4 regions of the Azospirillum argentinense genome follow, and region 1 is predicted to be linked to each of the others. Evidence: riboswitches for the same ligand, from Rfam matches in the RefSeq annotation. Region 1 holds a riboswitch; each other region holds the start of a gene.
What was found. Region 1 has a riboswitch for thiamine pyrophosphate ahead of thiC (phosphomethylpyrimidine synthase ThiC). Riboswitches for the same ligand answer to the same signal wherever they lie in the genome.
Positions count from the first base shown of each region.

Region 2: linked by a shared signal. The riboswitch ahead of thiO (glycine oxidase ThiO) and the one ahead of thiC (phosphomethylpyrimidine synthase ThiC) in region 1 are both predicted to bind thiamine pyrophosphate.
Region 3: linked by a shared signal. The riboswitch ahead of ABAZ39_RS08700 (ABC transporter substrate-binding protein) and the one ahead of thiC (phosphomethylpyrimidine synthase ThiC) in region 1 are both predicted to bind thiamine pyrophosphate.
Region 4: linked by a shared signal. The riboswitch ahead of ABAZ39_RS15320 (LuxE/PaaK family acyltransferase) and the one ahead of thiC (phosphomethylpyrimidine synthase ThiC) in region 1 are both predicted to bind thiamine pyrophosphate.

Region 1 is NZ_CP007793.1:1,549,567-1,557,273, reverse strand. Features, by position in the region: gene oxlT (oxalate/formate MFS antiporter) at 141-1,403, shown strand; gene ABAZ39_RS07410 (hypothetical protein) at 1,476-1,664, opposite strand; TPP riboswitch at 1,869-1,981, shown strand; gene thiC (phosphomethylpyrimidine synthase ThiC) at 2,098-3,939, shown strand; gene oxlT (oxalate/formate MFS antiporter) at 4,024-5,322, opposite strand; gene ABAZ39_RS07395 (glycerate kinase type-2 family protein) at 5,578-6,840, opposite strand; gene glxR (2-hydroxy-3-oxopropionate reductase) at 7,099-7,707, opposite strand, start outside.
Region 2 is NZ_CP007797.1:259,868-267,574, forward strand. Features, by position in the region: gene mgtE (magnesium transporter) at 1-978, shown strand, start outside; gene ABAZ39_RS35235 (DUF4407 domain-containing protein) at 1,148-2,863, opposite strand; TPP riboswitch at 3,354-3,457, shown strand; gene thiO (glycine oxidase ThiO) at 3,449-4,618, shown strand; gene thiS (sulfur carrier protein ThiS) at 4,615-4,824, shown strand; gene ABAZ39_RS30500 (thiazole synthase) at 4,871-5,641, shown strand; gene ABAZ39_RS30505 (PaaI family thioesterase) at 5,692-6,135, shown strand; gene ABAZ39_RS30510 (hypothetical protein) at 6,174-6,647, shown strand; gene ABAZ39_RS30515 (NnrU family protein) at 6,694-7,392, shown strand; gene ABAZ39_RS30520 (hypothetical protein) at 7,409-7,707, opposite strand, start outside.
Region 3 is NZ_CP007793.1:1,815,819-1,823,525, forward strand. Features, by position in the region: gene ABAZ39_RS08680 (hypothetical protein) at 1-21, opposite strand, end outside; gene ABAZ39_RS08685 (ABC transporter ATP-binding protein) at 182-889, opposite strand; gene ABAZ39_RS08690 (branched-chain amino acid ABC transporter ATP-binding protein/permease) at 889-2,556, opposite strand; gene ABAZ39_RS08695 (branched-chain amino acid ABC transporter permease) at 2,621-3,505, opposite strand; gene ABAZ39_RS08700 (ABC transporter substrate-binding protein) at 3,513-4,655, opposite strand; TPP riboswitch at 4,725-4,822, opposite strand; gene ABAZ39_RS32915 (STAS domain-containing protein) at 4,984-5,361, shown strand; gene ABAZ39_RS08710 (DMT family transporter) at 5,366-6,262, opposite strand; gene ABAZ39_RS08715 (phytoene desaturase family protein) at 6,453-7,304, shown strand; gene deoA (thymidine phosphorylase) at 7,314-7,707, opposite strand, start outside.
Region 4 is NZ_CP007794.1:238,012-245,718, forward strand. Features, by position in the region: gene ABAZ39_RS15300 (ABC transporter substrate-binding protein) at 1-298, opposite strand, end outside; gene ABAZ39_RS15305 (ABC transporter permease) at 306-1,052, opposite strand; gene ABAZ39_RS15310 (ABC transporter ATP-binding protein) at 1,052-1,822, opposite strand; gene ABAZ39_RS15315 (acyl-CoA reductase) at 1,834-3,297, opposite strand; gene ABAZ39_RS15320 (LuxE/PaaK family acyltransferase) at 3,282-4,373, opposite strand; TPP riboswitch at 4,450-4,579, opposite strand; gene ABAZ39_RS15325 (class I SAM-dependent methyltransferase) at 4,812-5,387, opposite strand; gene ABAZ39_RS15330 (acetylornithine deacetylase/succinyl-diaminopimelate desuccinylase family protein) at 5,433-6,716, opposite strand; gene ABAZ39_RS15335 (formate dehydrogenase subunit gamma) at 6,791-7,707, opposite strand, start outside.

The DNA of each region.
Region 1 (7,707 bases):
CCCAAGGGGACCCTCATGCCCGGTATCAAAGCGTCGCAATCCCACGGGAGGGAATGATGGTTGGATCGACAGAATCCCAGAGGCCAGCTTTTAACAGTTCCGGCGGCTCGCAGGCGCCCATCTCCGAAGGCGCGCGCTGGATGCAGATCGTCGTCGGCATCGTCTGCATGGTCGCCGCGGCCAACATCCAGTACGCCTGGACGCTCTTCGTGCCGGAAATCCAGGCCACCCATGGCTGGACCCGCGCCTCGATCCAGACCGCCTTCACCGTCTTCGTCGTCGTCCAGACCTGGCTGACCCCCATCGAAGGCTACTTCATCGACCGTTACGGCCCCCGCGCCATCGTCGCCTTCGGTGGCGTGATGACCGGCCTTTCCTGGATCATCGACAGCTACGCCGGCTCGCTCGGTATGCTCTATGTCGGTTCGGCCATCGGCGGCATCGGCGTCGGCTGCGTCTACGCCACCTGCGTCAACAGCGCGTTGAAGTGGTTCCCGGACAAGCGCGGCCTCGCCGTCGGCCTGACCGCGGGCGGCTACGGCGCCGGCTCGGCCGTGACGATCCTGCCGATCGCCAACATGATCCACTCCTCGGGCTATCAGGCGACCTTCTTCTGGTTCGGCCTGCTGCAGGGCACGATCATCCTCATCGCCGCCTTCTTCCTGCGCGCCCCGCAGAAGGATCAGGTGAAGGCCTCGACCAAGGTCCTGCAGTCCCGCCGCGACTACACGCTGAAGGAAGCGCTGCAGACGCCGGTCTTCTGGGTCATGATGGTCATGTTCATCTGCACCGTCTCGGGCGGTCTGATGGCGGTGGCCCAGCTCGGCGTGATCGCCCACGATCTGGGCGTGAAGGAAGCCCCGATCAGCCTGTTCGGCATCACCATGGCGGCTCTGCCCTTCGCGCTGATGCTCGACCGCGTGATGAACGGCATCTCCCGTCCGCTGTTCGGCTTCGTCTCCGACCACATCGGCCGTGAAGCGACGATGTTCATCGCCTTCACCTTCGAGGGTCTCGGCATCCTGATGCTCAGCCGCTTCGGCCACGACCCGATCATGTTCCTGATCCTGTCGGGTCTGGTGTTCCTGGCCTGGGGCGAAGTGTACAGCCTGTTCAGCGCCACCTCGGCGGACACCTTCGGCACCAAGCATGCGGCGAAGATCTACGGCGTGCTGTACTGCGCCAAGGGCGTCGCGGCCCTGCTGGTCCCGCTGGGCAACCTGCTGATGGAAGCCACCGGCACCTGGGCGACCGTGCTCTACATCTGCGCCACCATGGACCTCATCGCGGCCTTCTGCGCCATCGCGATCCTGCGGCCCATGCTGCGCAAGCACCATGCCCGCAACGCCGAACTCGCCGCCCAGCAGGGTGCGGGTGGGCTGGCGGTGCAGCCCGGCCACTGATCGGCCCGCGAAGCTTCAGGTTTCTTGTCTCGAATGACGGCCGCCGCGCGCACCCCGCGCGGCGGCCTTCTTTCATTCCAGGAAGAAGGGACGGTTGTGGCCCTCGCCGGACTGGTTGAAGCGGTCCGACGACCAGAGGCCGTCCGGCTGCTCGTCCTGCGGATCGGAAGTCCACTCGTCGTCCTCCCGCATCAGCAAAGTCAGGCCGTGGCCCATCAGGCCGGCCAGGGCGACAAAGGCGATCATCTGGGATTCGAGCATGGGACAGGCTCCGGGCATTCGGGAGGGGGCGTTGCTTCTTGTTGTTGTGATGCAGCATAGAGGGCCGGCTCAGGCTACGCAATAGGATTTTGTATACCAGATAATGGATACCAGAATCGCGCCAATTGCATTGATCGGGTGGGATTCGCCGTGAATCGCGCCTTGAATAGCGTTGACGTGGGTGGGGCGGATGGTTCAGCATGGCGACGTTCCAAGGGGAGCCCCATAGCACGGGGCTGAGATGATGCCGTAAGGCGCCGAACCCTTTGAACCTGATCCGGGTCGTACCGGCGTAGGGACAGGAACAAACGGGCCATGGTCACGCGCATCCCCATTGCGCACCCCTCCATGGGGACCGCTCCGGTCGTCCGTTCTGCCGCTCCGTCACACCCGGGTCTCCAACGATCCTATGTGCGATGGAGATCCACAGCAGATGCCCGACACTCTTCCCCCCGCTTCCCAGAAGGCCGCGCCGTCCGACCATTTCTCGGTGACGACCGGCCCGCTGCCGTCGTCCAGCAAGGTCCATGTGGCCGGGGAGCGCTTCCCCGACCTGCGCGTGGCGATGCGCGACATCCATGTCGGCGGCGGCGAGCCGCCGGTGCGCGTCTACGACACCTCCGGCCCCTACAGCGACCCCGCCGTGCAGACCGACATCCGCCGCGGCTTGGCCGAACTGCGCCGCTCCTGGATCGAGGCCCGCGGCGACGTCGAGGCCTATGAGGGCCGCGAGGTCCGTCCGGAGGACGACGGGCTGCGCGTCGGCGAGACGCGCGCCGTGCCCGTCTTCGACCGCGCCGGGCGCCGTCCGCTGCGCGGCAAGCCGGGCCGGGCGGTCACGCAGATGGCCTACGCCCGCGCCGGCATCGTCACGCCGGAGATGGAGTACATCGCCGTCCGCGAAAATCTGGGCCGCCAGCGGCTGGCCGAGGCGGCGGCGCGGGATGGTGACGACTTCGGCGCCTCCATCCCCGACCATGTGACCCCGGAGTTCGTCCGCGACGAGGTGGCGCGCGGGCGGGCGATCATCCCGTCCAACATCAACCACCCCGAATCGGAGCCGATGATCATCGGCCGCAACTTCCTCACCAAGATCAACGCGAACATCGGCAACTCCGCCGTCGCGTCCTCGGTGGGGGAGGAGGTCGACAAGATGGTCTGGTCGATCCGCTGGGGCGCCGACACCGTGATGGACCTGTCCACCGGCCGCAACATCCACACCACCCGCGAATGGATCCTGCGCAACAGCCCGGTCCCCATCGGCACCGTGCCGATCTACCAGGCGCTGGAGAAGGTCGGCGGCAAGGCCGAGGACCTGACCTGGGAGATCTTCCGCGACACGCTGATCGAGCAGGCGGAGCAGGGGGTGGACTATTTCACCATCCACGCCGGCATCCGTCTGGCGCACATCCCGCTGACCGCCAAGCGCACCACGGGCATCGTGTCGCGCGGCGGCTCGATCATGGCGAAATGGTGCCTGTCCCACCACCGCGAGAGCTTCCTCTACGAGCGGTTCGAGGAGATCTGCGAGATCATGAAGGCGTACGACGTCGCCTTCTCGCTGGGTGACGGTTTGCGCCCCGGCTCCATCGCCGACGCCAACGACGCCGCCCAGTTCGCCGAGCTGGAGACGCTGGGCGAACTGACCAAGATCGCCTGGAAGCACGACGTGCAGGTGATGATCGAGGGGCCGGGCCATGTGCCCATGCACAAGATCAAGGCCAACGTCGACAAGCAGCTGGCGCTCTGCGGCGAGGCGCCCTTCTACACGCTCGGGCCGCTGACCACCGACATCGCGCCGGGCTACGATCACATCACCAGCGCCATCGGCGCCGCCATGATCGGCTGGTTCGGCACGGCGATGCTCTGCTACGTCACGCCGAAGGAGCATCTGGGGCTGCCGGACCGCGACGACGTCAAGGTGGGCGTGGTCACCTACAAGATCGCCGCCCACGCCGCCGACCTCGCCAAGGGCCATCCCGGCGCCCAGGAACGCGACGACGCCCTGTCGCGCGCCCGCTTCGAGTTCCGCTGGCGCGACCAGTTCCATCTGTCGCTGGACCCCGAGACGGCAGAGCGCTTCCACGACCAGACCCTTCCGGCGGAGGGGGCGAAGGTCGCGCATTTCTGTTCGATGTGCGGGCCGAAGTTCTGCTCGATGAAGATTACGCAGGAGGTGCGGGACTACGCCAACTCCGGCATGGCCGAGATGTCGGAGAGCTTCCGCGCCAAGGGCGGGGAGATTTATTTGGAGGAGGGGCAGGCGGCGGACTGACCCACGAATCGAAAAGGGGACGCCCTCGCGGGCGCCCCCTCGCTTCGGCTCCTTCCCCAAGCGGGGGGAAAGGGGAAAAGAGCGTCAGGACGTTGCCGTCACGCTCCGGCCGCTGCGCGCGTCCAGCGATTCGGCGGCCATGCGGTTGCGCATCGGGCGCAGGACGAACAGCGCCAGCACGGCGGCCAGCGCGTTGACCGCGGCGGCCAGCAGGAAGACCGCGTGCCAGCTTCCCGTCGCGTCGGCGATGATGTTGGCGAAGGGGATCAGCAGCGCCGCCGTGCCCTTGGCGGTGTAGAGCAGCCCGGCGTTGCTCGCCGCGAACTTCGACCCGAAGGTGTCGGCGCAGCAGGCGGGGAACAGGCTGTAGATCTCGCCCCAGGCGAAGAAGACCAGACCGGTCAGCAGCACGAAGGCCACCGGGTCGCGGCCGTAGAGGCTGAGCGCGACGATGCCCACCGCCTCGATGGCGAAGGCGATGAACATGGTGTTTTCGCGCCCGATGTGGTCGGACACCCAACCGAAGAAGGGGCGGGTCAGCCCGTTCAGCACCCGGTCGATGGACAGGGCGAAGGTCAGGGCGGGCAGGGTCAGGCCGAGGATGCTGACCGGCGCGTGGGCCAGCCCGAAGTCCTGGGCAATCGGGCCGAGCTGGGCCGTCGCCATCAGCCCGCCGCCGGCCACCATCACGAACATGGCGTACATGACCCAGAAGACCGGGGTGCGGACCATCTGGCTCGGCGTGTATTGCCGCTGCGCGGGCGAGGCGGCGAAGCCGCCGCGGGCGGGGGGAGCGGAGGGCGGGGCGACCAGCAGCCAGGCGAGCGCGAAGACCACCAGCCCCTGACCCAGCCCGAAGGCCATGAAGGTCGCCTCGTAGCCCGAGGTCTCGATCATCGTGGCGATGGGCACCACCGTCAGGGCGGAGCCGGCTCCGAAGCCCGCCGCGGTGATGCCGGCGGCCAGACCGCGCCGATCGGGGAACCATTTCAGCGCGTTGCCCACGCAGGTGCCGTAGACGGCGCCCGCCCCGATGCCGCCGATGGCCGCCGCGACGTAGAGCACGAGCAGCGAATCCGCCACCGCGTTCAACGCCCAGGAGGCGGCGCAGAGCACCGAGCCGAACAGCACGACGATCCGCGGGCCGAAGCGGTCGACGAACCAGCCCTCGACGGGCACCAGCCATGTTTCGGTGACGATGAAGATGGTGAAGGCCACCTGGATGGCCGCACGGCCCCAGCCGTGCTTGTCGTCGATGGGTTCGACGAAGAGGGTCCACCCGTATTGGAGATTGGCGATCATCGACATGCAGATGACGCCGGCAAGCAACTGCATCCAACGCCCGCCGACAGGCAGGGCGCTTTGCGCACCGGTTTGGCGCATATGGTTCCTCCCGGATGGGTCCGCTATCTCGTTCTTGTCCTGGCGCGCGCGGGGTGCGTTCGGTGCCCGACCGCTTCGCTTTATCCTTCGAACGGGGCGGCCCGGTTGGATGCCTGTGGCATGCCAGACGCCATATTCGTGATGCCTTGACGGTGAGTGTGGCGGATAATCCGTGGAGTCATCAACAAATTTTCGTGAGCGGGCGCCGCTCTGGCCGTAAGTGATATATCAAATCGGCCGGCGGCGCCCCACCGCTTACACGACCAGAACCGCACGGAAGTCGTTGACATTGGTCAGGGTCGGCCCGGTCACCAGCAGGTCGTCGAGCGCGCTGAAGAAGCTGTAGCCGTCGTTGTCGGCCAGCCGTTCCTTGGCGTTGACGCCAGCCTCGGCGGCGCGGGCCAGCGTGTCGGGGGAGAGCAGGGCGCCGGCGTTGTCCTCCGTCCCGTCGATTCCATCGGTGTCGGCGGCCAGGGCGTGCACGCCCTTCATTCCGTCCAGCGCCACGGTCAGCGCCAGCAGAAACTCGGCGTTGCGCCCGCCGCGGCCCTTGCCGCGCACGGTCACCGTGGTCTCACCGCCGGACAGCAGGACGCAGGGCTTGGCCGCCGGCTGGTCGTGCTCGACGATCTGGCGGGCGATGCCGGCATGGACCAGCGCCACCTCGCGCGACTCGCCCTCCAGGGCGTTGCCGAGGATGACCGGGGTGACGCCGGCCTTGCGGGCGACCTCCGCCGCGCGCTCCAGCGCCATCTGCGGGGTGGCGACGAGGATCGTGCTGACGCGCTCCAGCCGCGGGTCGCCGGGCTTCGGGCTTTCGTCGCGCCCGGCCAGCAGATGGTCCATGACCGGCTGCGGCGGGGTGATGCCGTACTTCTCCAGCACGGCCAGCGCGTCGGCGTAGCTGGTCGGGTCGGGGACGGTGGGGCCGGAGGCGATCACCGACAGGTCATCGCCCGGCACGTCGGAGATGACCAGCGAGACCACCCGCGCCTTGGTCGCCGCGGCCAGCCGCCCGCCCTTGATGGCGGACAGGTGCTTGCGCACGCAGTTCATCTCGGTGATGTTCGCGCCGGAGCGGAGCAGCGCCTTGGACACCGCCTGCTTGTCGGCCATGCTGATGCCCGGCGCCGGCAGGGCGAGCAGGGCGGAGCCGCCGCCGGAGATCAGGCAAAGCATCAGGTCGTCGGGGCCGAGCGAGGCGGCGATGTCGAGGATGCGCTTCGCCGCCTGCTGGCCGGCCTCGTCGGGGACGGGGTGCGACGCCTCGACCACCTCGATCCGCTCGCAGGGCACGTTGTGGCCGTAGCGGGTGACGACCAGACCGGACAGCGGACCCTTCCAGTGATCCTCCACCGCCTTCGCCATGGAGGCCGCGGCCTTGCCGGCACCGACGACGACCGTGCGGCCCTTCGGCGGTTCCGGAAGATGCGGCGGCACGCACAGCGCCGGCTGCGCCGAAGCGACGGCGGCGCGGAACATGTCGGTCAGGAGCGCGCGGGGATCGGTGGTCGTCATGGTTCGGTTCTGTCCCTTCCCTGAGCCGCGCCGTTCGTCGGCGCCGGTCCTCATGTGCTGGGAATGCTAACGAATTTGGCGCAGGGGGCAATGGGGAGTGCTTTCACCCCTCTCACATCATGAGAGAGGGGGGCCGCAAAGCGGGCGGGTGAGGATGGCCCGAGGATCAGTCCCGTATTCTTGGCGGCACCCTCACCCTCCCATGCGGCGCATGGGCCCCTCCCTCTCCCGGGGCGGGAGAGGGAGAAAGAAACAGCCTCACTCCGCGGGTTCGGTCACGCGGTGGTTCTGGCCGATCTCGTGGTTGGCGAGCAGCTCCAGCGCGCGGACCATGCCCGAGTGGTCCCACGCCTTGCCGCCCTGGGCGGCGCAGGCGTTGAACAGCTCCTGGCAGGTCGCCGTGTTGGGCAGCGACACGCCAAGCGCCCGGGCGCCGGACAGGGCCAAGTTCAGGTCCTTCTGGTGCAGCTCGATGCGGAAGCCCGGATCGAAGGTGCGCTTCACCATGCGCTCGCCATGCACCTCCAGGATGCGCGAGGAGGCGAAGCCGCCCATCAGGGCCTGACGGACCTTCGCCGGGTCGGCGCCGGCCTTGGACGCGAACAGCAGGGCCTCGCCCACCGCCTCGATGGTCAGGGCGACGACGATCTGGTTGGCGACCTTCGTCGTCTGGCCGTCGCCGTTGCCGCCGACCAGCGTGATGTTCTTGCCCATCGTCTCGAACAGCGGCTTCACCGTCTCGAAGGCCTTGTCCGGACCGCCGACCATGATGGTCAGCGAGGCGGCCTTGGCGCCGACCTCACCGCCGGACACCGGGGCGTCGAGGTAGTCGCAGCCCAGCTCGTTGATGCGCTGGGCGAAGGCCTT
Region 2 (7,707 bases), on a different replicon from region 1:
CTGGTCCAGGAGAACCTGACCTACGACGAGTACACCGCCGGCCGCCTGATGCAGCGCGATCTGGTGGCGGTGCCGCAGTTCTGGACGGTGGGCAAGACCATTGACTATGTCCGCGCCGCCACCGACGAGCTGCCGGAGGATTTCTACGACATCTTCGTCGTCGATCCGATGCACCGGGTGGTCGGGGCGGTGCCGCTGTCGCGCCTGCTGCGCCAGAAGCGGTCGGTCCGCATCGCCGATCTGGTGACGGGGGAGGTGGACACCATCCCCGCCACCATGGACCAGGAGGAGGTGGCGAACCTGTTCCGCCAATACGCCCTGGTCTCCGCCCCCGTGGTGGACGCTGGCGGGCGGCTGATCGGCGTCATCACCGTCGACGACGTGGTCCACATCATCGACGAGGAGGCCGAGGACGACATCGGCAAGCTGGGCGGCGTCGGCGACACCTCCATCTACCGCTCGGTTCTGGAAACCTCGCGCTCGCGCATTTCCTGGCTGGGGCTGAACCTGTTCACCGCCTTCGCGGCGGCGGGCGTCATCTCGCTGTTCGAGGCGACCATCGAGCAGATCGTGGCGCTGGCGGTGCTGATGCCGATCACCGCCTCGATGGGCGGCAACGCCGGGACCCAGACCCTGACCGTGGCGGTGCGCGCCCTGGCGACGCGCGAGTTGTCGTCCTCCAACGCGCCCCGCGTGGTGGGCAAGGAGGTTCTGGTCGGGCTGCTCAACGGCGCCGTCTTCGCCACGCTGGTGGGGGCCATCGCCGCGACGTGGTTCGAGCCGATGATCGGCCTCGTGATCGGCTGCGCCATGGTCATCAACCTGTTCGTCGCCGGGCTGTGCGGGGTGCTGATTCCCATCGGGCTGGACCGGCTGGGCGTCGATCCGGCGGTGGCGAGTTCGGTCTTCCTGACCACCATGACCGACGTCATCGGGTTTCTGTCCTTCCTGGGGCTGGCGTCGCTTTTGTTGCTGTAGGGATGTGCCGTGGAGGAATCGTCAATGAGCGCCCATCCCAACACAGCGGCTCCCCGACACAAGGGGCGCCATCGCTCGGGCGGCACGCATCGGTCGTGATCCGGAGGTTGAGGCGGCGTGCTGGTCATCAAGCAGCCCTTTCGGCGCATCGGCGAGATACGACTGTGCTCTACGACGCCGTTGTCCCCGATGGCTGATGCTTGACTCGAAAGCGCTTTTCCAGCTCGTCGATCAGCCTTCGCACCCATGATGTTACGGCGGAATGCGGACGATCGCTTTCGCTCTCGTCGGTCCGGCCGGACGGCCATGCCTTGAAAATGTCGATGACTTCGCGTTCCCTTGATATGATTTTGGTGCTGAACATCTCGCCTATCGTTTCGGCTTTCGCGATCTCGGCCGCCTCGAAACCACGGAGTCGTGCTTCATAGAGGGTGGAATTGGTGATGAACTTTGCGATCACCGCAAAAAGATCGATGATCACGATAGTGGCAAACATTGCCAGCATCCAATAGCTGGAGCCATCACCCTCTCCGCGGAAATCGGCCCTTATGGTATCGATCATCTCGCGCAGCAGGTCGGTTTTTGATCCTTCCAAACGTTTCTTCGCGTTGGCGATTCTCGTCTGTTGTTCGTCGATGCTATATTTCAGGTTATTCAAAGATCCATTGCTGATTCTATTTTTTTCTTCATATTCTTTGATCTCTTCGTTGATCTTTGTGATGGATTCTTCTTGGAATTTGGCGTCTGTAGCCTGAAAAATAGAGAGGTTAATCCGCTCTACATCCTGTCTCAATTGATCTATTTTTATGTATATTTTGCAGGCATTCGTATTTTTGTGCTTCGCTGCGCAGTCTAGTTCTCCTCTCGGTCCGGCCTCGCGAGGGGCTTTGTTGAGGGATAACCCAAAGTCGGACTGCGGGTCGCATGAGGAGAAATTTCCATATTCTCGTTCATTTTTCAGCATGCACTCAAGTTTGGCTTTGTCGTTTAGCAAGAAGTCGCGCTGTGTTGAAAACTCCTTCAGGCCCGTGGTGTTTGGCGACGATAGGGATTTCTCGCGTTCGCGGAGAGCTGCAAGCGATTTGTCCGATTCTGTTTTTGTTGCTTCTGCTTCTCCAAGATTTGTCCTCAGGATGCCTATTTGCTCTTCCATGTTGCGAAGATCAATTGTTTTCTCCAGTCTTGCTTTGAGAAATTCCTTGTGGAAGTCAATGTTCAGTTGGGCGCCGATCACGCAAGACATGAACAGGGCAAAGGCAAATCGCCAGGAGATACGCGCAAGCGACATCTTTTCAGCAGTGACAATGGACAGGTCGAAAGCATAAATAATGGATGTATACAACAGAGTGCCGAAACTCACCGCCAATAGGGTTGTGAGTGCGCTTGCTCCCGACGATGCGCAAAGCTCCCGGACGAACGACGCCGAACCAAAGGCCGCCATGGCTGTCGTGGTGGCGATAGCAATGGCCAGGGCTACGCGCGCAGCCCAGTGCTTCAGTCTTAGTCCCTGCATCAACTCCCGATCGGTACCGAAGAAGCTCCATAGTTTCGTGGCGGGGCTGCTGGAAATGCGTGCACGTGATAACCCCATATTGTCAAAAGGATCGAAAATCTTGTTGGGAAATATTTCTTTTGAGCGCTTCCACATCTTTTTGATTTGGAGCGTGTCATGGGCAATTCCCACGGACTCCTTTAGAAAAAAACGAAATATTCTGCGAAACAACCAAAGAAAAGATAGACTAATAAAAATCCACGCGAATACAAAAATTACTCCGCTGAAGGCGCTGTCCGATATCGAGGCTGTCTGAATAATTTCTGAAATTGCTTTATTGATGGCGGTCACTATATTGGATGTTGTATCTTTTAATATTTCCTGTACTGACATAATTTCCTCTTTTCTATTCGTTTAGTAGTAGGTAAGATTCAAATCTCGGTTGATTAATGATCAGGTCCGAGAAAATCCTCGGAAGGAATCGGGTCTTGTTTCTCAAGAAGCATGGCTGATGTAGCTTCTCCATCCGGCGGGTATATTGTATATGCCAGAAGGTAAATTGGAAAGCTCTCTAATTGGCTTTGCAGAAAAGCATATCATTGTATGCTTTGGTGCGCGAATGTTCATGTGATTGCATGGGCAGTGTTTTGTACAGAAAATGATAATCCCGCCAAGAATCAATTGAACAAGAAAAATAAGTTTTTCTCGTATTGTACTTCATAAAAGCTGGACTGTGAGGTTGCTGTGAAAAGATTTATTTCTATCATATAGGATGGAAGCCGCCGACGCGGCGGCTTTGTCCCGGCCATCTATGAGAAGGAAAATCTGCGGGTTGAGCCAACGAAAAGGGGCTTGCCAAAGGCGGTTCTCTTCCGGATGATCCGCGCATTGGCTGGGGTGCCGTGCGGGATGCGCTCGCGCGGCTGAGATCACACCCATCGAACCTGTCTGGATAATGCCAGCGAAGGGAGCCGCCGCATGGTATCCGCGCCTTCATTTCATTCCGATTCCGCAAAGCCCACCGTCGCCGTGGTCGGCGCCGGTGTGATCGGCCTGTCCATCGCCTGGAGACTGGCCGCCGCCGGCTGCCGGGTGGAGGTCTTCGACCGTGGCGCCGCCGGCCGGGGCGCCAGCCACGCCGCGGGCGGCATGCTCGCCGCCTGCGTGGAGACCGAACCCGGCGAAGAGAGCCTTCTGCCGCTGACCCGCGCCTCGCAGAACCTGTGGCCCGCCTTCGCGGCGGAGCTGGAGGCCGCCTCCGGCATGGCGGTGGACCTGCGCGACGAAGGCACCATGGTCATCGCGCTGAACGCCGACGACGCCGCCAAGGTGCGCTTCCTGCACGATTTCCAGACCAAGCTCGGCCTGCCGGTCGAGTGGTTGAGCGGGGCGGAGGTGCGGCGGCGCGAGCCCTACCTCCAGCCGGGCGTGGCCGGCGCGCTCTTCTGCGCCGGCGACCATCAGGTGGACAACCGCAAGGTCGCCGCCGCCCTGCACGCCGCTGCTTTGCGGGCTGGTGCCGTGGTGCACGAGTATGCAGAGATCGGCCGCATCGAGGTCCGTGGTGGTCGCGCCGTTGGCGTCCAGGTTGGTGACCGGCTGGTCGAGGCCGACCATGTGGTCCTGGCCGCCGGGGCGTGGTCGGGCTGGATAGACGGGCTGTCCCCGGCGGTGCGTCCGCCCGTGCGTCCGGTGAAGGGGCAGATGCTCTGCCTGCGCATGGACGCCCGCCTGCCGCTGCTGCGCCATGTGGTGTGGACCCCCGGCACCTACCTGATCCCGCGGCTGGACGGGCGGCTGTTGGTCGGCGCCACGACGGAGGAGCGCGGATTCGACGACCGGCTGACCGCGGGGGGCCAGTTCGCCCTGCTGGAAGGGGCGTGGCGTGCCCTACCGGGTATCGCCGAACTGCCCATCGAAGAGGCGTGGGCCGGTTTCCGCCCCGGCACCCGCGACGACGCCCCGATCCTCGGCCTCTCGGAGGTGGAGGGGCTGGTCTACGCCACCGGGCACCACCGCAACGGCATCCTGCTGACCCCGGTCACCGCGGATTCGATCGCGCGGCTGATCCTGACCGGGGAGGCCGATCCGGTGATCCGCCCCTTCGCGCTCGACCGCTTCGCCCAGCCCAGAGGAGCCGCGGCATGAGCGCGCGCATCCGCGTCAACGGGCGGGAGGAGGATCTCGCCGCCCCCACCGTCGCCGCCCTGCTGGCCGGGCGGGGAATCGCCGCGGGCACCCGCGGGGTCGCGGTCGCCCTCAACGGCGCCGTCCTGCCGTCCCGCCGCTGGGACGAGACGCCGCTGTCCGCGGGCGACGCCCTGGAGATCATCCGCCCCGTGCAGGGCGGCTGAAATTCTCACCCGCCGGAGCGCGGGTCCGACATTCAAGGAAACACCCATGAACGACACGCTCACCATAGCGGGCCGTGAGTTCCGCTCGCGCCTGTTTCTCGGCACCGCCGGCTATCCGAACCAGCAGGTCATGCTTGACGCGCTGGCGGCCAGCGGCAGCGAACTGGTCACTCTGGCCATCCGCCGCATCAGCCTGGACGGCTATTCGGAAAGCCTCGTCGACGTCATCGGGGACCGCGCCGGACTGCTGCCCAACACCGCCGGCTGCCTGACCGCCAAGGAGGCGGTGCTGACTGCGCAGCTCGCCCGCGAGGCGCTGGATGTGGACTGGATCAAGCTGGAGGTCATCGGCGACCGCGAGCTGCTCTACCCCGACGTCGAGGAGCTGCTGCGCGCGACGGAGGAGCTGGTGGCCGATGGCTTCACCGTTCTGCCCTACTGCAACGACGATCCGGTGACCTGCCGCAAGCTCGCCGATCTGGGTGCGGCGGCGGTGATGCCGCTGGGCGCCTTCATCGGCTCGGGGTTGGGCATCCGCAACCCGCACGCCATCGAGACGATCTGCGCGCGCAGCCCGGTGCCGGTGGTCCTGGACGCCGGAATCGGCACGGCGTCGGACGCCGCCCTGGCGATGGAGCTGGGCTGCGCCGCCGTCCTGCTGAACACCGCCGTGTCGAAGGCACGCGATCCGGTGCGCATGGCGGCGGCGATGCGCGACGCGGTGGCGGCGGGGCGGGCGGCCCGTCTGGCCGGGCGCATGCCGAAACGGGCCTTCGCGGAGGCGTCGAGCCCGCAGCTCGGCTTGATCGGAACGTAAGGCTGGCGCAGGGTAAGGGCCGCCCGAACACAATCAGAGAGACCCGAGACGTGCCCAAGACCTTCGAACCGCGCGATCCGGACTGGGAGGCGCGCTGCCGCGCCGGCTTCGAACGCCAGCCGATCTGCAAGACGCTGGGGATCGAGCTGACGCGGCTGGAGCCCGGCTTCTGCGAAATGCGCCTGCCGTTCCGCGCCGACCTGACGCAGCAGCACGGCTTCTTCCACGCGGGCATGGTCAGCACGCTGGCCGACAACGCCGGGGGCTACGCCGGCTACACGCTGATGCCGACGGGCAGCGAGGTCCTGGCGGTGGAGTTCAAGGTCAATCTGATGTCGCCGGCCAAGGGCGAGGTGATGATCGCCCGGGCCCGCGTGTTGAAGCCGGGCCGCACCCTGACCGTCACCAGCGTCGAGATCTCGATGCTCGACGGCGGGGTGGAGAAGGACTGCGCCATCATGCAGCAGACCTTGTTCTGCCAGGCCCCCGCCTGACCCGCCCCAACCCCTTCCATCCGATCCAGGAGGTTCGCATGCCGCTGTCGCGTCTTTTCGGTGCCGCGCTGATCGTCGGGGCCGCCACCGTCGCCCTGGCCCAGCCGGCCTTCGCCCAGAAGAAGGAGCCGCCGGCCTGCGGCGCCGTGTCCTTCCGCGCCATCGCCCCCGGCGCGCCGGACGGGGAAACCGACGCCGGCCTCTACAAGTCCCGATTCGGCAAGATCGAGGTGAAGGCCGAGGTCAAGGGCGGGCAGGCCACCAACTACTACATGGTGCTGAACGGCAAGCGCATCGACGCGTCGGCCAACCCGCCCAAGGCCGCCGATTCCTGCCTGAAATCCAAGAGCGTCAAGCTGCCCTACCAGAAGCAGGCGGCGGGCGCCTGCACCGGCAACCGCTTCCGCGTGGTCATCGACCGCTCCGGCAAGCAGCCGGTGGCCCTGTTCTTCGGCCTGCACGGCGACGATTGGGCCTATTGCAGCGGCACGACGCTGGAAAAGGGCGCCTGACGAGGGCGCCTGACGAGGGTTGTAGGACGCGACCGGGAGACCGCTCATGACCGGGACCATTGCCCATCTGTCCGCCGCGGGGCTGTTCCTGCTGCTGACGCATTTCGGCATTTCCAGCACGCCGCTGCGCGCGGCCCTGGTCGGACGGCTGGGCGAGAAGCCCTATCTCGGCCTCTATTCGCTGGTCTCGGCGCTGGCCTTCTGGTGGCTGGTGGCGGCCTACAACGCGGCGCCCCATGTGCCGGTGTGGCCGCCCGTCGGCGGGCTGGCCTGGGTGCCGGTCCTGCTGGTGCCGGTGGCGCTGTTCCTGCTCGTCGCCGGCCTCTCCACCCCGAACCCGACCTCGGTCGGGCAGGAGAGGCTGCTGGCCGGCGACCGGGAGCCGGTCCGCGGCATCCTGCGGGTGACGCGCAACCCGTTCCTGTGGGGCGTCGGGCTGTGGGCGGTCGCCCATATGGTGCCGAACGGGGATCTCGCCTCGTTGATCCTGTTCGGCACGCTCGCCCTGCTGGCGCTGGGCGGCAGCGTCCTGATCGACGCGAAGCTGGCGCGGCGGTTGGGGGCCGATTGGGACCGCTACGCCGCGCGGACGTCCAACCTGCCCTTCGCGGCGATCCTGGCCGGGCGCCAAAGCCTCGTCTGGCGAGAGATCGGCTGGTGGCGCCCGGCGGTGGCTCTTCTGGTCTATGGCGGACTGCTGCACCTGCACCGGATGCTGTTCGGCGTGTCGCCGCTGCCCTGGTGACGCTCCGCCTTTACGCTCAGAACGTCATGCCGCGCACCTGATCGCGCAGCGTGTTGCGGGCGGTGTCGGCCTCCTTGCGGGCGGTGGCCAGCTCGCGGGACAGGCCGTCCAGGCGGGTTTCCTGCTCGCCCATCTTGGCGATGGTCCGCTTGAACAGGTCGCTGTCGCGCGGCAGCGTGGCGAGGTTCTGGCGCAGCCGCTCCTGCTCCTTGCCGATTTCCGCCTGTTCACGCTCCAACTCGCCGACGCGGCGCTCCTTGTCGGCGACGGCGCCGCGCAGGGTCGCGACCTTCGCCAGGGCCTCGCGCGCCGCGG
Region 3 (7,707 bases), 270 kb from region 1:
AGCGACGGCTTTGTCCAGCATGGCAGAGGTAATCCTTACGGGCGGGGCGACGCCGGAAGCTAGCCCCGCCGTTTGGGATCGGCAAGCGCAAGACGAGAAAGTCACGACAAAGATCCCGGCCTGTTGCCGCAATGCCGAATTGCGTCCGGCGCCGCCCTCGGCAACCGGTTTCCCCGCCCCGTCAGCCGCCCAGAAACGCGTCCCGCACCGCATCGGCGGGAAGGGTGTCCACCGGCCCGTCATGGACCGCCCGGCCGAGCCGCAGCAGCACGACGCGCCCGGCGGCGGACAGGGCGCGGGCGGCGCTCTGCTCGGCGACCAGAACCGCCGTTCCGGTCGCGGCGATGGCGCGGACGGCGGCGAAGACCTCCCCGGCCAGCTTGGGCGACAGGCCGAGCGACGGCTCGTCGAGCAGCAGGACCCGCGGGCGGCCCATCAGCGCGCGCCCCACCGCCAGCATCTGCTGCTGCCCGCCGGACAGGCGCCACGCCCGTTCCTCCGCCTTGCCCTCGAGCGCCGGGAACAGGGCGAAGACGCGCTCCAGGTCGCAGGCGCGCTCGGTCCGGCCCAGCCAGCTCGCCACCTCCAGATTGTCGCGCACACTCATGCCGGGGAAGACGCGCCGCCCCTCCGGCACATAGCCCAGGCCGCGGCGCACCCGCCGTTCCGGGGCGAGGGCGCCGATCTCCTCGCCCGCCAGCCGGACCCGCCCGCCCGTCGCCGGGACGAGGCCGAGGATGGCCTTCAGCAGCGTGGATTTGCCCGCCCCGTTGGCGCCCAGCAGGGCCACCGCCTCCCCGGCCGCCACGGACAGCGACAGCCGGTCCACCGCCACCGCCCCGCCATAGCCGGCGGACAGCTCTTCCACGCGCAAGAGAGGTTCGCTCATCACGCTCCCTCCCCCAGATAGGCGGCGACCACGGCGGGATCGTTGCGCACCCCCTCCGGCGGGCCGGCGTAGAGCGGGCGGCCCTGGTCCAGGCACAGCACATGGCCGGCGAGCGGCAGCAGGAAGCCCATGTCGTGCTCTACCACCAGCAGCGCGGTGCCGGTGGCGGCGATGGCGCGCAGGTGACCGGCCAGTTCCGCCTTCTCCCCGTCGGTCAGCCCCGCCGCCGGCTCGTCGAGCAGCAGTACGGCGGGCTGGCGGGCCAGCGCGCGAGTCAGCTCCACCCGGCGGCGCAGCGCCGCGGGCAGTCCGGCACAGGGCTTCCCAGCGAGGTCCGCCGCGCCCAGCCGCTCCAGCGCCCACAAGGCGTGGGCCTCGGCCTGGGCGATCGAGCCGTCGCGCTCCAGCCGTGCCGCGGCCACGGCGGCCAGGACGCTCGCGCCCTCCGGCAGGCTGACCGCCTGGAAGGTGCGGGCGATCCCGGCGCGGGCGATGCGGTCGGGCCGCTGTCCAGCCAGGTTCTTCCCACCCATCAGCACCCGCCCGCCGTCCGGCGTCTCCAGGCCGGAGATCAGGTTGACCAGCGTCGTCTTGCCGGAACCGTTGGGGCCGATCAGCCCGGTGATGGTCCCGGCCTCCAGCGTCAGCGACACGCCGTCCACCGCCCGCACGCCGCCGAAGCCCTTGATCAGCCCCTCGACCCGCAGCAAAGGCCCGTTCGGAATGGCCTTTTCCGGCGGCGCTTCGGGCCTGGGCATCGACGCCGGGCGGGCCGGGAACAGCCGGTCGAGCAGGCCGGTCAGCCCGTGCGGCGCCAGCACGATGGTGGCAAGCAGCGCCACGCCATAGACGATCAGATAGCTGCGCTCCAGGAAGCGGAACCACTCCGGCAGGTGGAGCAGCAGCACCGCCCCCAGGATCGCCCCGGCCACCCGCCCCCGCCCGCCGACCACGGCGATGGTCAGGACGGAGACCATGACCGGAAATTCCAGCACCTCCGGCGAGACGACGCGCTGGGTGTGCACCGCCAAGGCGCCCGCCGCCCCGGTATAGACGGCGCTCAGCGCGAAAGCGGCCAGCCGCAGTCCGCCGACGTCCAGACCCAGCGTGCCCGCGGCCAGCGGGTCGTCGCGCACCAGCGTCAGCGCCCGCCCCCAGCGCCCGCGCGCCAATCTCCAGGCGAGCAACCCGCCCAGCGCCACGAAGCCCCAGACCACCGCCGCCAGCGGCAGGCCGCGCGGCACCGCCCAACCAAACAGGACGATGCCCGGCACCCCCGGCAATCCGTTGGCGCCGCCGGTCAGGCCGGGGCTGTTGACCGCCAGCAGATGGACAACCTGCGCGATGCCCAGCGTCGCCAGCGCGAAGTAATGGGATTCCAGCCGCAGCACCGGCAGTCCGACCAGCAGGGCCAGCAGCAGCGGCACCAGCAGCGACACCGGGAAGGTCGCGGCGAAGCCCCACCCCCACTGGCTGCCCAGGATGCCGGTGGCGTAGGCCCCGATTCCGAAGAAGGCGCCATGGGCCAGCGACAGCGCCCCGCCCAGCCCGAACACGATCTGGAACCCGATGGCGGCCAGCGCGTACACCCCCGCCACGGTCAACACGCGCAGCCCGTAGGGCGACGCGTACAGCAGCGCGTACGCCAGCAGCACCGCAAGCATCATTCCCTCCCCCGCCCAGCGGGGGAGGGTCAGGGTGGGGGCCAGCGCCCACAACTTGCACACGCCCTTACGCACGGCGCCGCGCCGCCTCCCCGAACAGCCCCTGCGGGCGGGCGACCAGGATGATCAGCAGCGTGGCGTAGAGCAGCCCCAGCGCCACCGGATAGGACAGCACCGACGACACTCCCACCTCGAACAGCGCGATCAGCAGCGCGCCGGCCACCGCTCCGGGGACGGAACCCCAGCCGCCGATGGTCACGGCGATGTAGGCCTTAAGGATCAGGTCACCACCCGCCGTCGGCGTGACGAAGTAGCGGTTGGCGAGCAGCAGCCCCGCCGCCCCGGCGAAGGCGGTGCCGAGCGCGAAGGTGATCAGGATCATCGCCGTCACCGGCACGCCGCAGGCCCGCGCCATCTCCGGGTCCTGGGCCGTGGCGCGCAGGCGCCGGCCGAGCTGGGTCCGCCCGAACAGCCATTGCTGCCCGGCGATGAGCAGAGCGGCAACGGCGATGATGGCCAGCGACTGCTCCGCCACCACCAGCCCACCGAGGTCGAGCGTTCCCCCGCTCAGCAGCGGCGGTGCCGCCCGCGGTTCCGGCCCGAACAGGACGGAGGCGCCGTTCTGCAGGATGATGCCCGCCGCGATGGTGCTGATGAAGACCGCCACCGGTGGGCGGCGCCGCAGCGGCAGATAGGCCGCAGCCGCCAGCAGCAGCCCCAGCCCGGCCATCAGCACCAGCACCACCGGCAGCAGGAGCAGCCCGGGCAGCGGCAGATACCCCGGCAGATGCGGCGCCAGCGCCACGCCGAGCAGCCCGCCGGCCATCACGAGATCGCCCTGCGCGAAATTCACCGCCGCGGTGGCGTTCAGCACCAGCACGAAGCCCAGCGCGACCAGCGCGTAGGCCGCGCCCAGGGCGAGGCCGTTGACGAGAAGCTGCAGGGTGATCAAGGCCCGCTCACTTCACCGCGCCGGTCACCACACCGGTCAGGTTGTCGTAGCGCTTGGCGATCGCCGGCACCCGTGAGGCGCCGTCGTAGCAAACGATCACCGCGGAATGCGCCATGTTGCCCTTACCGTCCGACCGGTAGGTCATGGCGAGGCCCTGGTGGGTCCCGCCGGACAGAGCCTTGCGCACCGCCTCCGCGTTCTCCGCGCCGCCCTGCACCGCCGCCAGCACCATGCGGATGCCGTCATACTGGCCGAGCGCGAAGGCGTCCGGCTCCGCGTTGAAGGCGGCGCGGTAGGCGGCGGTGAAGGCCTCCACCTCCGGGTTGCCGCCGGAGATCGGCGAGGCCGCCGTCTCGGCGCAGACGCCCTTCAGCTCGGCTGGCTCCAGAAGCGCCGCGGTGCTCGGTTGGTGCATGGCGGAGCCGGCGACGATCGGCACCGCCACCCCGTTGGCCGCCGCCTGCCGGATGAACAGGGCGGTCGGGCCGGAATGCAGATGCAGCACCAACACGTCGGGCTTGGCCGCCAGCGCCTTGGTCAGGACTGGCAGCAGATCCTTGGCGGCGGGGTCCACCCCCTCCTCGAACACCGGCTCGACGCCCAACTTTTTGAAGGCCTGCTCCAGATGGGCCTTGCCGCTCTGCCCGTAGGCGGTGGTCTGGTAGATGACCGCCGGGCGCTTCTTGCCCAATTCCTCCGTCACGTAGCGGGCATGGGCCTCCTTGGTCACCGCGTCGCCGGGGAAGAAGCGGAAAACCCAGGGGTTGCCCTGCTCGGTGATGCTCGCCGTGCCGGAGACCGTGACCAGCGGAATGCCGTAATCCTGGGCCAGCGGCAGCATCGCCAGCATCTGCGTGCCCAGCATGCTGGCCGCCACCGCCGTGACCTTGCCGCCTGCCGCGCGCTCCAGCGCCGTGACCGCGGCCTCCGGCGAGGTGCCGGTGTCGATCACCTCCGACCGCACCGCGACACCCGCGGGCGCGTCCTTCAGCGCCAGGACGGCGCCGTTGCGCTGGCTCGTCCCCTCCAGCGACAGGAAGCCGGTCAACGGCACCAGCACGGGGACCGAGGCCTCGCCCGCCCGCGCCGCACCGGACAGGAGGGACGCAGAAAAGACCGTTGCCGAGAGGATGGAAAGGAAGCGCCGCATGGATGTGTCTCCTCCTGCCCGGCGAAGAACCGCGCGAGGACGAGGAGGCCAGGGGTGTAGCGGCGGCACAGCCTCGAACGCTTGGCTCCCTTCGCTGGCATGACCCAGATCAGGTTCGATGGGTGTGGTCTCAGCCCGCCTTTCGGCAGGCACCCCAGCCGTTCGTGTGCACAGTGTGAGCCCGGCGCGCGGCTGTCAAGCGGCGGCCCGGCGCCTTTTCACAATTTCGCAACGCAACAGACACCGGAGAGTCGCGCTTCCCGTGGTTCCTTCCGCCGCCCCCGGCCCGCGCCGGACCGTCGCCCCAACCGGAAAGTCGTCACGAAGCATGCGGCCTACCCCGTCGCACAGCACCGTCAGCCTGCACCCCTTCGCCACGGCGCAGGGCGGATACGGACTGCGCGCCGTCCTGTCGGGGCGGGTCGACCACGCCGCCCTGCCCGGCCTGACGCCGCTGCTCCGCCGCGTCGCGGAGGCGCGGGCAGTGACCCTGTGCGTCGATCTGGGGCGGGTGGAGTTCCTCGATTCCTGCGGCATCGGCATTTTGCTGGCGCTCCGCAATGCGGTGCTCGACCACGGCGGCGCCATCGCCTTCGAAAATCACCCGCCGCGGATCCGGCGCGTGCTGGAACGCAGCCGGATCGTCGCCCTGACGGACTCCCCGCGCATCATTGACGGCGGGCTGGCGCTTCCCGCCGCCGCCTGACCCGTCAGTCGCCGCGGCGCAGCGTTTCCCGATAGAGGATGTAGAGCCCGCTGGCGATGATGATCCCGGCACCGGCCAGCACCGTGGGGGTCGGCACGTCGCCGAAGACCAGGAAGCCGAGCAGGGTCGCCCAGATCATCCCCGTGTATTCGAAGGGCGCCACCACCGCGGCGCGGCCCAGGCGGAAGGCCTGGGTCATCAGCACCTGCGCCGCGCCGCCCAGCGTGCCGACCAGAAGCATCAGCCCCAGGTCGAAGCCGCCCGGCTGCACCCAGTCGGGGATCGCCGCCACGCCGCTCACCACCGTGGTGGTCAGCAGCAGATAGACGACGATGGCCGTGTTGCTCTCCGTCCGCGACAGGCCGCGCACCGCGATCATCGCCAGCGCGTAGAAGAAGGCTGCGGCCACGCCGACGAGAATCGGCAGGAGCGGCGCGTCGGCCTCCGGACGGGCCATCACCACCACGCCGCCGAACCCGACCAGCACCGCCGCCCAACGCCGCCAGCCCACCGGCTCGCCGAGCAGCGGCATGGACAGCGCCGTGATGAACAGCGGCCCGGCGAAGCTCAGCACATAGACCTCGGCCAGCGGCAGATGCTTGAAGGCGTAGAAGAAGCAGCCCATCGACAGCAGCCCGGCCAGCGAACGGAAGACGTGGGCGACCGGGCGCCGTGTGCGCATCCCGCCCCACCCGCTGCGCGCCACCGAGATGCCGCCGACCAGCACCACCGCCACCACCGACCGCGCGAACATGAGCTGCGCCACCGGATAGCCGCTGCTCAGGTATTTGATGAGCGTGTCCATGCCCGCGAACAGGAAGATGGCCAACACGAAGCAGCCAATGGCGCGGCGTGTATCGTCGCTGGCGGCGGCGGCGGGAAGAGCGGCGGCTTGGGTCATGATTGCACAGTATATGAGCAGCCCGGATGCTGCCCAATGCCGCAACCGCAGGTCTGGCCCGCGCCACATCGCCCGGAGGCCACATTGCCCAGAGAAAGCACCGGCGTTTCACGCTTCGTGAATCGACGTTCGGGCGTTTGGCGAAGCGGCCCCGGCCTTTCGCGGATCGGCGCTGGCCCCGTCCGGTGCCTTGGACAGTCTGGCGGGCGTCACCACCGCAAGGGTCCGTCATGCCGTCCGTAGCCTCGCTCACCGCCACACTCGCCACCAAGGTGAAAGCCGCCGCCTGCCGTTTCCTGCCGGAGCGGGTCATTGCCCCGAGGTCCGGCTGTGCACCCCCGTCCGCCGCATCCTGGTCGAGGACGGCCGGGCCGCCGGGGTCGAAATCATGGACGAGGAGCGCATCGCCGCCGCCGCAGTGATCTCCAACGCCGACGCCCGGCGGACCCTGCTGGAGCTGGTGGGGGAGGAGCATCTGCCCGCCGGGAGCGCGGATCAATATCGCGCACTGCGCCCCTCGACCTCCGCCTTCATGGTCACGCTGGCGCTGGACATCCGCCCGGACCTGCCGGCCATGATCTTTCTGAAGGATGCAGGGATGGCGCTGGCCCTGCCGTCGGCCCATGACGCCAGTCTGGCGCCGCCGGGCTGCGCGGCGCTGACGCTGATGCGGTTGGACCCGGTGGGCGCCGCCTGGGACCGCTCCGCCCCTGACTACCGCGCGCGGAAAACGCGGGAGGGCGACGCGATGATCACCGCGGCCGCCGCCGTGATCCCGGATCTGGAGCGCCACATCCTGCACCGGCAGGACGCCAGCGCCGCCACCTTCGCCCGCTACGCCCACACGACGGAAGGGGCGATCTATGGCACCGATCCGGCGCTCCCCGCCAAGTCACCGGTGCCCGGCTTGCTGCTGGCCGGCGGCGGGGTCTTCCCCGGTTCGGGGGTGGAGGCTTGCGTCATCTCGGGCCGCCTTGCCGCGGAGGCTCTGGTCGGGCCGGTGCGGGCGCGGCAGGCCGAGGACGGACGCCGCGCCGCGTGAAGCCGCCCCCTACAGCCGGATGCGGTCGGCGATCAGCGGCCCGGCCGGCGGAGCGCTGTCGGCCACGGTGAAGGCGCGACGGAGCAGCGCCGCCGCGTCCTCCGCCTGCGCCGCGCTGCGGGCATGAACGACGGCAAGCGGGCGCTCCGCCGGCCCCACCGAAGCCCCCAGCCCGACGACATCGGCCAGCCCGACCGCGAAGTCGATGGGATCGGTCGTCTTGGTCCGCCCGCCGCCCAGGGCCACCACGGCGATGCCGACCGCCCGTACGTCGATGGCCGCCACCACGCCCGCCCGCTCGGCGAAGACCGGCTGGACGACGGGGGCGGTATCCAGATAACGGTCCGGCGCGTCCAGCAGGTCCGCCGGGCCGCCCAGCGCGTGGACCATCCGGGCGAAGCGC
Region 4 (7,707 bases), on a different replicon from region 1:
TCAGCTTCTCGCCCTTGTCGAGCGCCAGGTAGAAGGAGGCCGGGTCCGTAAAGGCCACGTCGGCCTGACCGGTCAGCATGTTCTGGATGGCCGATCCGCCGCCGGTCCCCGGCACATAGCCGAGATCGATCCCCTTGGCCTTGAAGAAGCCCTTGTCCGGCTCGGCCAGCAGGTTGGTGATCTCGCTGATCGGCTGGCTCCAGCCCGCCACGGTCACCTTGTCGAGCGCCAGCGCGGGGGAGGACAATAGGAAGGAGGAAACGGCGACGGCACCCAGGGTGCGCAGGAACCCGAACATCGTGTGATTATCCTTTCCACGGACGGCGCAGCAGCCACCGTTCGAGCCCGGCGGCGGCCTGATAAACGATCATGCCCAGCACCGTGATGACGATGAACAGGGCGAACATCATGGTCGAATCCATCATCCCCTGCGCCGCGATGATCGAGGCGCCCAGCCCCTGCCGGCCCCCGATGAACTCGCCGACGACGGCGCCGACCAGCGCCAGCACCACGGCGACACGCAGGCCCGCCAGGATCACCGGCAGGCCGGAGGGAATCTTGAGGCGCAGCAGGGTTTGCAGGCGCGTCGCCCGCAACATCCGGAACAGCTCCCGCTTGTTGGGATCGACCTGCTGGAGACCGGTCATGGTGTTTTCCAGCAGCGGGAAGAAGCAGATCAGCGCCGTGATGACGACGGTGGAGGTCATGCCGAAGCCGAACCAGACGATGAACAGCGGCCCCAGCGCCAGCTTCGGCACCACCTGGCTGGCGAGGATGTAGGGGTAGAACAGGCGGCGCAGCACCGGCACCTCGGCCAGCAGCAGCCCGGCGAGGAAGCCGACGGTGCAGCCGGCGGCGAGGCCCATCGCCATCTCCGCCGTGGTGACCCAGAGGTGCGGCAGCAGATAGCCGCCGGCCAGCCCGTCCCACAGCGTGCGCAGAACCGCCGAGGGCAGCGGCACGACCAGCGCCGACACCCCCGCCACCCGGCAATAGACCTCCCATCCCGCCAGCAGCAGGACGAGCAGCAGGGCGGAGGCGAGGCGCACCATCACGACGCGCGCTCCAGCGCCACGTCGGACTTCGAGCCATCCATGGCGTGGCGCAGCTCCAGGCACAGGGCGTTGAAGCGCGGGCTGTAGCGGACGTCGCGCCCGCGCGGGCGGGCCAGCGGCACCGGCAGGGCGTGGCGCAATTGCCCACCCTCCATCACCGCCACCCGGTCGGCCAGATAGACCGCCTCCGCGATGTCGTGGGTGACGAACAGCACCGTCGTGCGGTGCCGGGCGCAGAGTTTCAGCAGGTCGTCCTGCAACTCCTCGCGCGTGATGGCGTCGAGCGCGGCGAAGGGCTCGTCGAGCAGGAGCAGCGGCGGCTCGGTGACCAGCGCGCGGGCCAGCGCGACGCGGCTCTGCTGCCCGCCCGACAGTTGGCTGGGGAAGCGCCCTTCGAGTCCGGACAGGCCGACGAGGTCCAGCAGCTCCTCCGCCTTGCGGCGGTCCGCTGGCTGCGGACGGCGCGTCAGCGACACCGGAAGCAGCAAATTGTCGAGCACCGTCCGCCACTCCAGCAGCGTCGGCGCCTGGAAGACGAAACCGACCTGGGCGCCCGGCCCCTGCACCGGCTGCCCCTGGACGCGGACGGCTCCGGTCGAGGGGGCGAGCAGCCCGGCGACCAGCTTCAGCAGGGTCGTCTTGCCGCAGCCGCTGCGCCCGACCAGCGCGTGGAACTCGCCCTCCCCGATGGTCCAGTCGATGCGGTCCAGGATGGTGCCGCCGCTCGGGACGCCGTAGCCGGCCTGTTCGATGCTGACGAAAGGCATGGCCGGGCGCCTCAATCCGTGTAGGGGGCGAAGATGTCTGCCGCCCGTTCCGCCGAGCCTTCGATCTCGGTCATGGTGACGAGGTCCAGCAGGTTGAACCGCCCGTCATGGTGCCAGCCCGCTTCCGGCGCGGTCATGCGGCCGAGGGCGCAGAGGCGCGTCACCCCCACGGCCCCCAGCGCCCCGGCGAGCGCGAACAGCTCTTCCGGCGCGGCGGCGATGCCCACGGTCTGGAGGAAGGCGCGGTAGGGCGCCAGCCCCGGCACCGCGTCGGCCAGCCGGTCCACCGCCACCACCGTCACCGTGCGGTTCAGCCCGCAAGGACTCAGGCCGTCCGCCGCGTCGGTGTAGGCGACCGCCCAGCTTCCCGCCGGATCGCCGAGCAGGGCGCGGCTGGCGTCGGCAAAGCCCTTCGTCTCCTCCGCGTTGCGCCAGGACGCGACGCTGCCCGCCTCGCCCATCGACAGCGGGCGGCGCGGGAACTTGCTGCCCAGCGCGTCCAGCTCGTGCGCCAGATAGCTGGCGAATTCGCGCGGCGACACCCGCCCGCCGCGTTCTACGAAAAAAGTCTGGGGCGAGTAGCAGCCCTGCTGGTCGTAGCGCGCCACGTCGTAGGCCGCCTGCCGCGCCACCGCCCCCGCCTTCCCGGCGTCGAGCGCGGAGCGGGCGACCATGCCGAAGCTGATCTTGTGGCCGTAGGGCAGGAAGCGCGCGGTGATCGGCACCCGCGCCCGGATGGCCTCCAGCGCGTCGTTGCCGCCATAGGCGACCACCGTGTCGGCGCGGCCCAGCCACGCGCGCTCCGCCGCCTCATCGCCGCCCTTCCACCAGACGATGGCGATGCAGTCGGCCAGCTCCGGGTCGATCTCCGCCAGGATCTGCGCGAACCAGCCGGCGAACAGTGGCTCGGCGCTCGGCAGCTTGCCGACCGTTCCGGCCTTGACCAGCAGGCCGGAAATCAGGCTCCACAGCGGCAGGCCCGGCACGTTGCCCGCCCAGACATGCAGCAGCAGTTCCGGCCCGAAGGCGCGGGCGAAGCCGCCCTTGGGCATCGGCTGGAAATCGTCGAGCACCGCCGGGTTGGCGAAATCCTCGGCGATGAACTTCCGAAGCTCCGGCCCGCGGAAGGTTTTCAGATAGCCGGTTAGCCCCAGCCGGACCATCTCCGCGTCGTAGCCGGTGACCAGAGGCAGCAGCCGTTCCGCCCTTTGCCGCCACGGGTCGTCGCGGTCGAGCAGCCGGGCGACGGCGCGGTCGATGGCGGCGGCGATCTCCGCGACGGTGCGGCTTCTCAAATAGGTCCGCGCGTTCGTCCGCACCCGCGTTGCCAATTCAGCGACCTGTGCCTCGCTCAGCACCGGCACCGCCACGTCGAGCGTCTCGGCGCCGCGCCGGAAGGTCAGCGTCCGCCAGTCCACCGCGTCGGCGGACAACCCCGGCAGATGCCCGGCGCGCTCCATCAAGCCAACGGCCATTGGGCCCGCGCCGCTTTGAGGAAGTCCTCGACCGCCATGGAGCAGCCCTTGGCATCCGCCCCGTCCGCCCGGCCGAGAAGCTGGAAGCCGCCGTCCACCTCCACCCCCGCATCCTCGGTCAGGATGGCCGAGGCGCAGTTGAAATGGGCCAGATCGTGATGGACCAGAACGCCGACGCTGCCGTGCGGCACCTCCTGCCCGGTCAGCGGGTTGATGACCCGGCTGCGGATCCAGTGCGGGCCGGACTTCACCGACGGGCAGGCCTCGTTGCCGTCGTCGTAAAACTGGGTGCTCAGCTCGGTCATGCCGTACATGTTGATGCACAGCCGGCGCGGCACGCCGAAGGTGGCGGACAGACGGCCATAGAACTCCTCCGCCGCCATCTCGCGCGACTGGCCCTTGAAGCCGCCGGTGTCGAGGATGCGGCTGCCCGCCGGCAGGGCGAAGCTCCGCCCCCGCTCGGCCAGCGCGTCCATCAGATGCACGACGCTGAAGCTCGCCCCCAGCAGGGCGTAGGGTTCACCGGTCGCCTCGGCGCGGGACAGCGCGTCGATGGCCCCGTCCACGTCCAGCCCGGCGTCGGAGACGAAATAGCGGCTCTCCGCCGTCCCGAATTCGCTTTTCGCCAGCGCCAGATAATGGGCGAGCGAGGAGTTGGGCATCGCCTGCTCGGTCGGGAACAGGATGCCCATGCGCAGCCGTTCAAAGTCACCCATGAAGCGGCGGCGGAAATTGACGGTCATCGAGCGGTCGTAGACCGCCAGCGTCGGATGGTGGCTCTTGCCGCGCACGCCCTTGGTGGTGCCGCTGGTCATGAAGACGTGCGGGCACTCCTCCGGCGGGCGTCCGCTCAGCGTCAGGTCCTTGAAGGCGCTGATCGGCACGGCGGGCACGTCGCGCCAGCTCTTCACCGTGCGCAGGGTGCGCGCCCGCTGGGTGGCGAAGCGGCGGTAGGGGGCGTTGGTCTCGAACTGGTGGGCGAAGACGGCCAGCGCCATGCGGTTGAACGCCTCTTCGTCCGCCTCTCCGGCGGCGATGAAGGCCAGCAGCTCTTCGACAAGTCGGGCTTCGGTCACGTCCGGACACACCTTTTGCAGCGCCAACAAACTGTTGCCGGGACAAGCGGTGTCTGGATGGAATGGGGGTACGCCGTGCCGCCCTTCAGTCCCGTCCCTACGCCGGTATGACCCGGATCAGGTTCGATGGGTCACCGCGTTGTCCGGATGAAAGCGCCGGACCGGCGGAGTCTCAGCCTCCTAGCGAGGCCCCCCAGGGAACACTTTGCAAGCTAAGGGACCGGCCCCCGCCCGTCAAGGAGGTCGGGTTCGAGGGTAGGGTGATCGCATTTGAAATCCCCTCTCCCCTCCGGGGAGAGGGTTAGGGTGAGGGGGTTGCGCTTGTGCCGGACGTACCGCCACGCGCAACCCCCTCACCGGCCCCTCGGGCCACCCTCTCCCCAGGGGGAGAGGGCTATGAAAGTCAAATGCGATTGCCCTGGTTCAGGGAGGTCGGGTTCAGGCGGCGGCCTTCACCACCTCCAAGACCATGGCGATCTCGTCGATGACGTTGTTCTGGCTCTCCATCGCCTCCATCACCTCCTGGTTCGTGACTTCTCCGGACGCCAGCTTGTGGTGCCAGCGCGGAGTCGGGGCGTAGGTGATCGACAGCGTACGGAAATCGACGTTCAGATGCATGGCCAGCCGGGTGTTAGGCCAGCCGCGCTCGATGAATTTCCGGTTCTCCTCCATCGAGAACAGGCTCAGCACGTTGGGCGTGATCGGGCGGACGTGGGTCGGGTCGCCGAGATAGCCCTCGCTGCGCGGGTGCGGCACCTTGATGGTGATCCGCGCGCCGTGGCGGCAGACGCGGTACAGCTCCTTCATGATGTTCAGGAAGCCCTCGGTCGTCTGGCCCATATGCTCCAGCGCGTGGATGAGCTGGACGTCGGCGACGCTGCTCTCCTCGAACGGCCAGGGCACGACCTCCAGGTCGGCCACGATGTCCGGCCCAAAGGTGCCGTACTTGTCCACGTTCACGTAACCGGCAAGCCGCGTGTCGCCGCAGCCAAGGTTGAGCTTGAGGTCCGACATCGCGCGCGCTTCCCGCCAGCCGTTGTTGTTGCCACGAACGCGACCCTACACCTCCCGCCGCAACAGCGACAGGGCGGCCATCGCCATCACCTGCGCGGAATGGACCATGTCGTCGATGTCCACATACTCGTCCGGCTGGTGGGCGAGGTCGAGGATGCCGGGGCCGTAGGCGATGCAGTCCTTCAGATGCCCGACCCGCGCGATGTGCTTCTGATCATAGGTGCCGGGGGACACCACCTGCGCCGCCGGACGGCCCAGCACCGTCTCGATGGCCGCCCCCACCGCCCGCACCACCGGCGCGTCGGCGTCGGTCAGGGTGGGCAGGAAGGCCAGCACCTCGCGCAGCTCGTAGTCGAAGCCGGGGCGCTCGCGGCGCAGACCCTCCAGAATGCCGACGATCTCCGCCCGCACCTCCTCCGGGTCCTCCTCGATCAAATAGCGGCGGTCGATGACCATGCGGCAGCGGTCGGGCACCATCGGGCTGGGCAGGCCGCCATGATCCTCCGGCTGGCCGCCGTGGATGGCGTTGATGTTCAGGGTGGACTGCCGCGCCCCCTCCGGGACCACCGGCATGGCGGTGCGCTTGGCGGCCAGCCGGGGGATCAGCTCCGTCTCGATCCGGTGCAGCACGGCGCCCATGTGGCGCACCGCGCAGTTGCCGAGGAAGGGCATGGAGCCGTGGGCGACGCGACCCTTCGTCTCGATCTCCGCCCACCAGACGCCGCGGTGGCCGATGCACACGCGGTCGACGTTCAGCGGCTCGGGGATGATGACGTGGTCGACCCGCGGGCGGGAAAAGTAGCCGAGCTTCGCCAAGTGCCCGACCCCGCCGTAGCCGCCGGACTCCTCGTCCACCGTGCCGGAGATTTCCAGGGCACCGGGGAAGGGGATGCCCGCCTCCAATATCGCTTCAACGGCGATGATGGAGGCGGCGATCCCGCCCTTCATGTCGCAGGCGCCACGGCCGTAGACGCGCCCATCCTTCACGACGCCTTCGAAGGGATCGACCGTCCAGCCTTGGCCGGCGGGCACCACGTCGATGTGGCCGTTGAAATGCACGCAGGGGCCGGGCTCGCGCCCTTCGATGCGGGCGATCACGTTGGTGCGCGGGTAGCGGTCGCTGTCGCCCGGCGCCCCATCCGCCCGCACATACTCCACGGCGAAGCCGCGCCCGGCCAGCCGCCGCCCGAGGAATTCTGCGCAGTCGGTGTAGACGTCGCCGGGCGGGTTCACGGTCGGGATGCGGATCAGGTCGCGGGTCAGCGCGACAAGCTCGTCGCGCCGCTCCGCGATGCGGCGGAACAGCGACTCCCGGTGGTCGAGCGGCATGCCTCCCCCCTACGCACACTTCGTTGCGCGGAAGGATCGGTCATGCCGGCGCGCCTGTCGAGAGGTTCCGCGCCTCACTCCGCCGCATGATGCCGCAGCCGCCCGTCCTCGTTGGTGCGGCCGTTGCGGAGCTGCTCCTCGTACCAGCGGCGGTGATGGTCCTTGGCCCAGTTCTCGTCCACCACGCCGCGGCCCATGGCGTCGAAGGCGCCCTCCATGCCGATGGTGCCGATGTAGATGTGCCCGATGATCAGCGCGATCATCAGCGCGGCCACCACCCCGTGCGCCACATGCAGGATCTGCATGCCGCCGATCCCGGTGACGGCGAAGGGCATCATCAGCAGGAAGCCGGTGAGCGACAGCGCGAAGCCGCCGAACACCACCGCCCAGAAGACGCCCTTCTGGCCGGCATTGAAGCGCCCGGCCTCGGGATGCTCGCCGGACTTGCTCAGCACGCCGCCCAGCGTCTTCAGCCAGACCAGATCGGCCTTCTCCGGGATGTTGTCGCGCACCCACAGCACGAAGATCATCACCAGCCCGAGGACGAAGGGCACGCTGAAGAAATTGTGCATGTACTTGCTGGCCTCGGCCAGCATCGTGAAGTTGGGGTGGCCGATCAGCGGGATCAGCAGCATGCGCCCGAAGGTCAGGATCAGCCCGGTCAGCGCCATCAGCAGGAAGCTGACCGCCGTGGTCCAGTGGGCGAAGCGGTCCATGCCGCTGAAGCGCGGCACCGGACGCCCCGACCGGCCGCCGTGGATGCGGATGGTGCCGCGGATCAGGTAGAAGATCGCCAGCACCGCGATCGGCCCCAGGATCAGCGCGCCGGCGATGATCTTCAGCCAGACCATGCGGAACTCGCGCCATTCCCGCCCTTCCGGCTGAACCAGGACGCCCAGCTTTTCGTCGGGGATGCTGACCCGCCCGGAGAGCTTGCCGTCCGGCGTCTGGTAGAGCTGCACCTCGTCCTTCGAGGTCGGCGAGTTCGGCC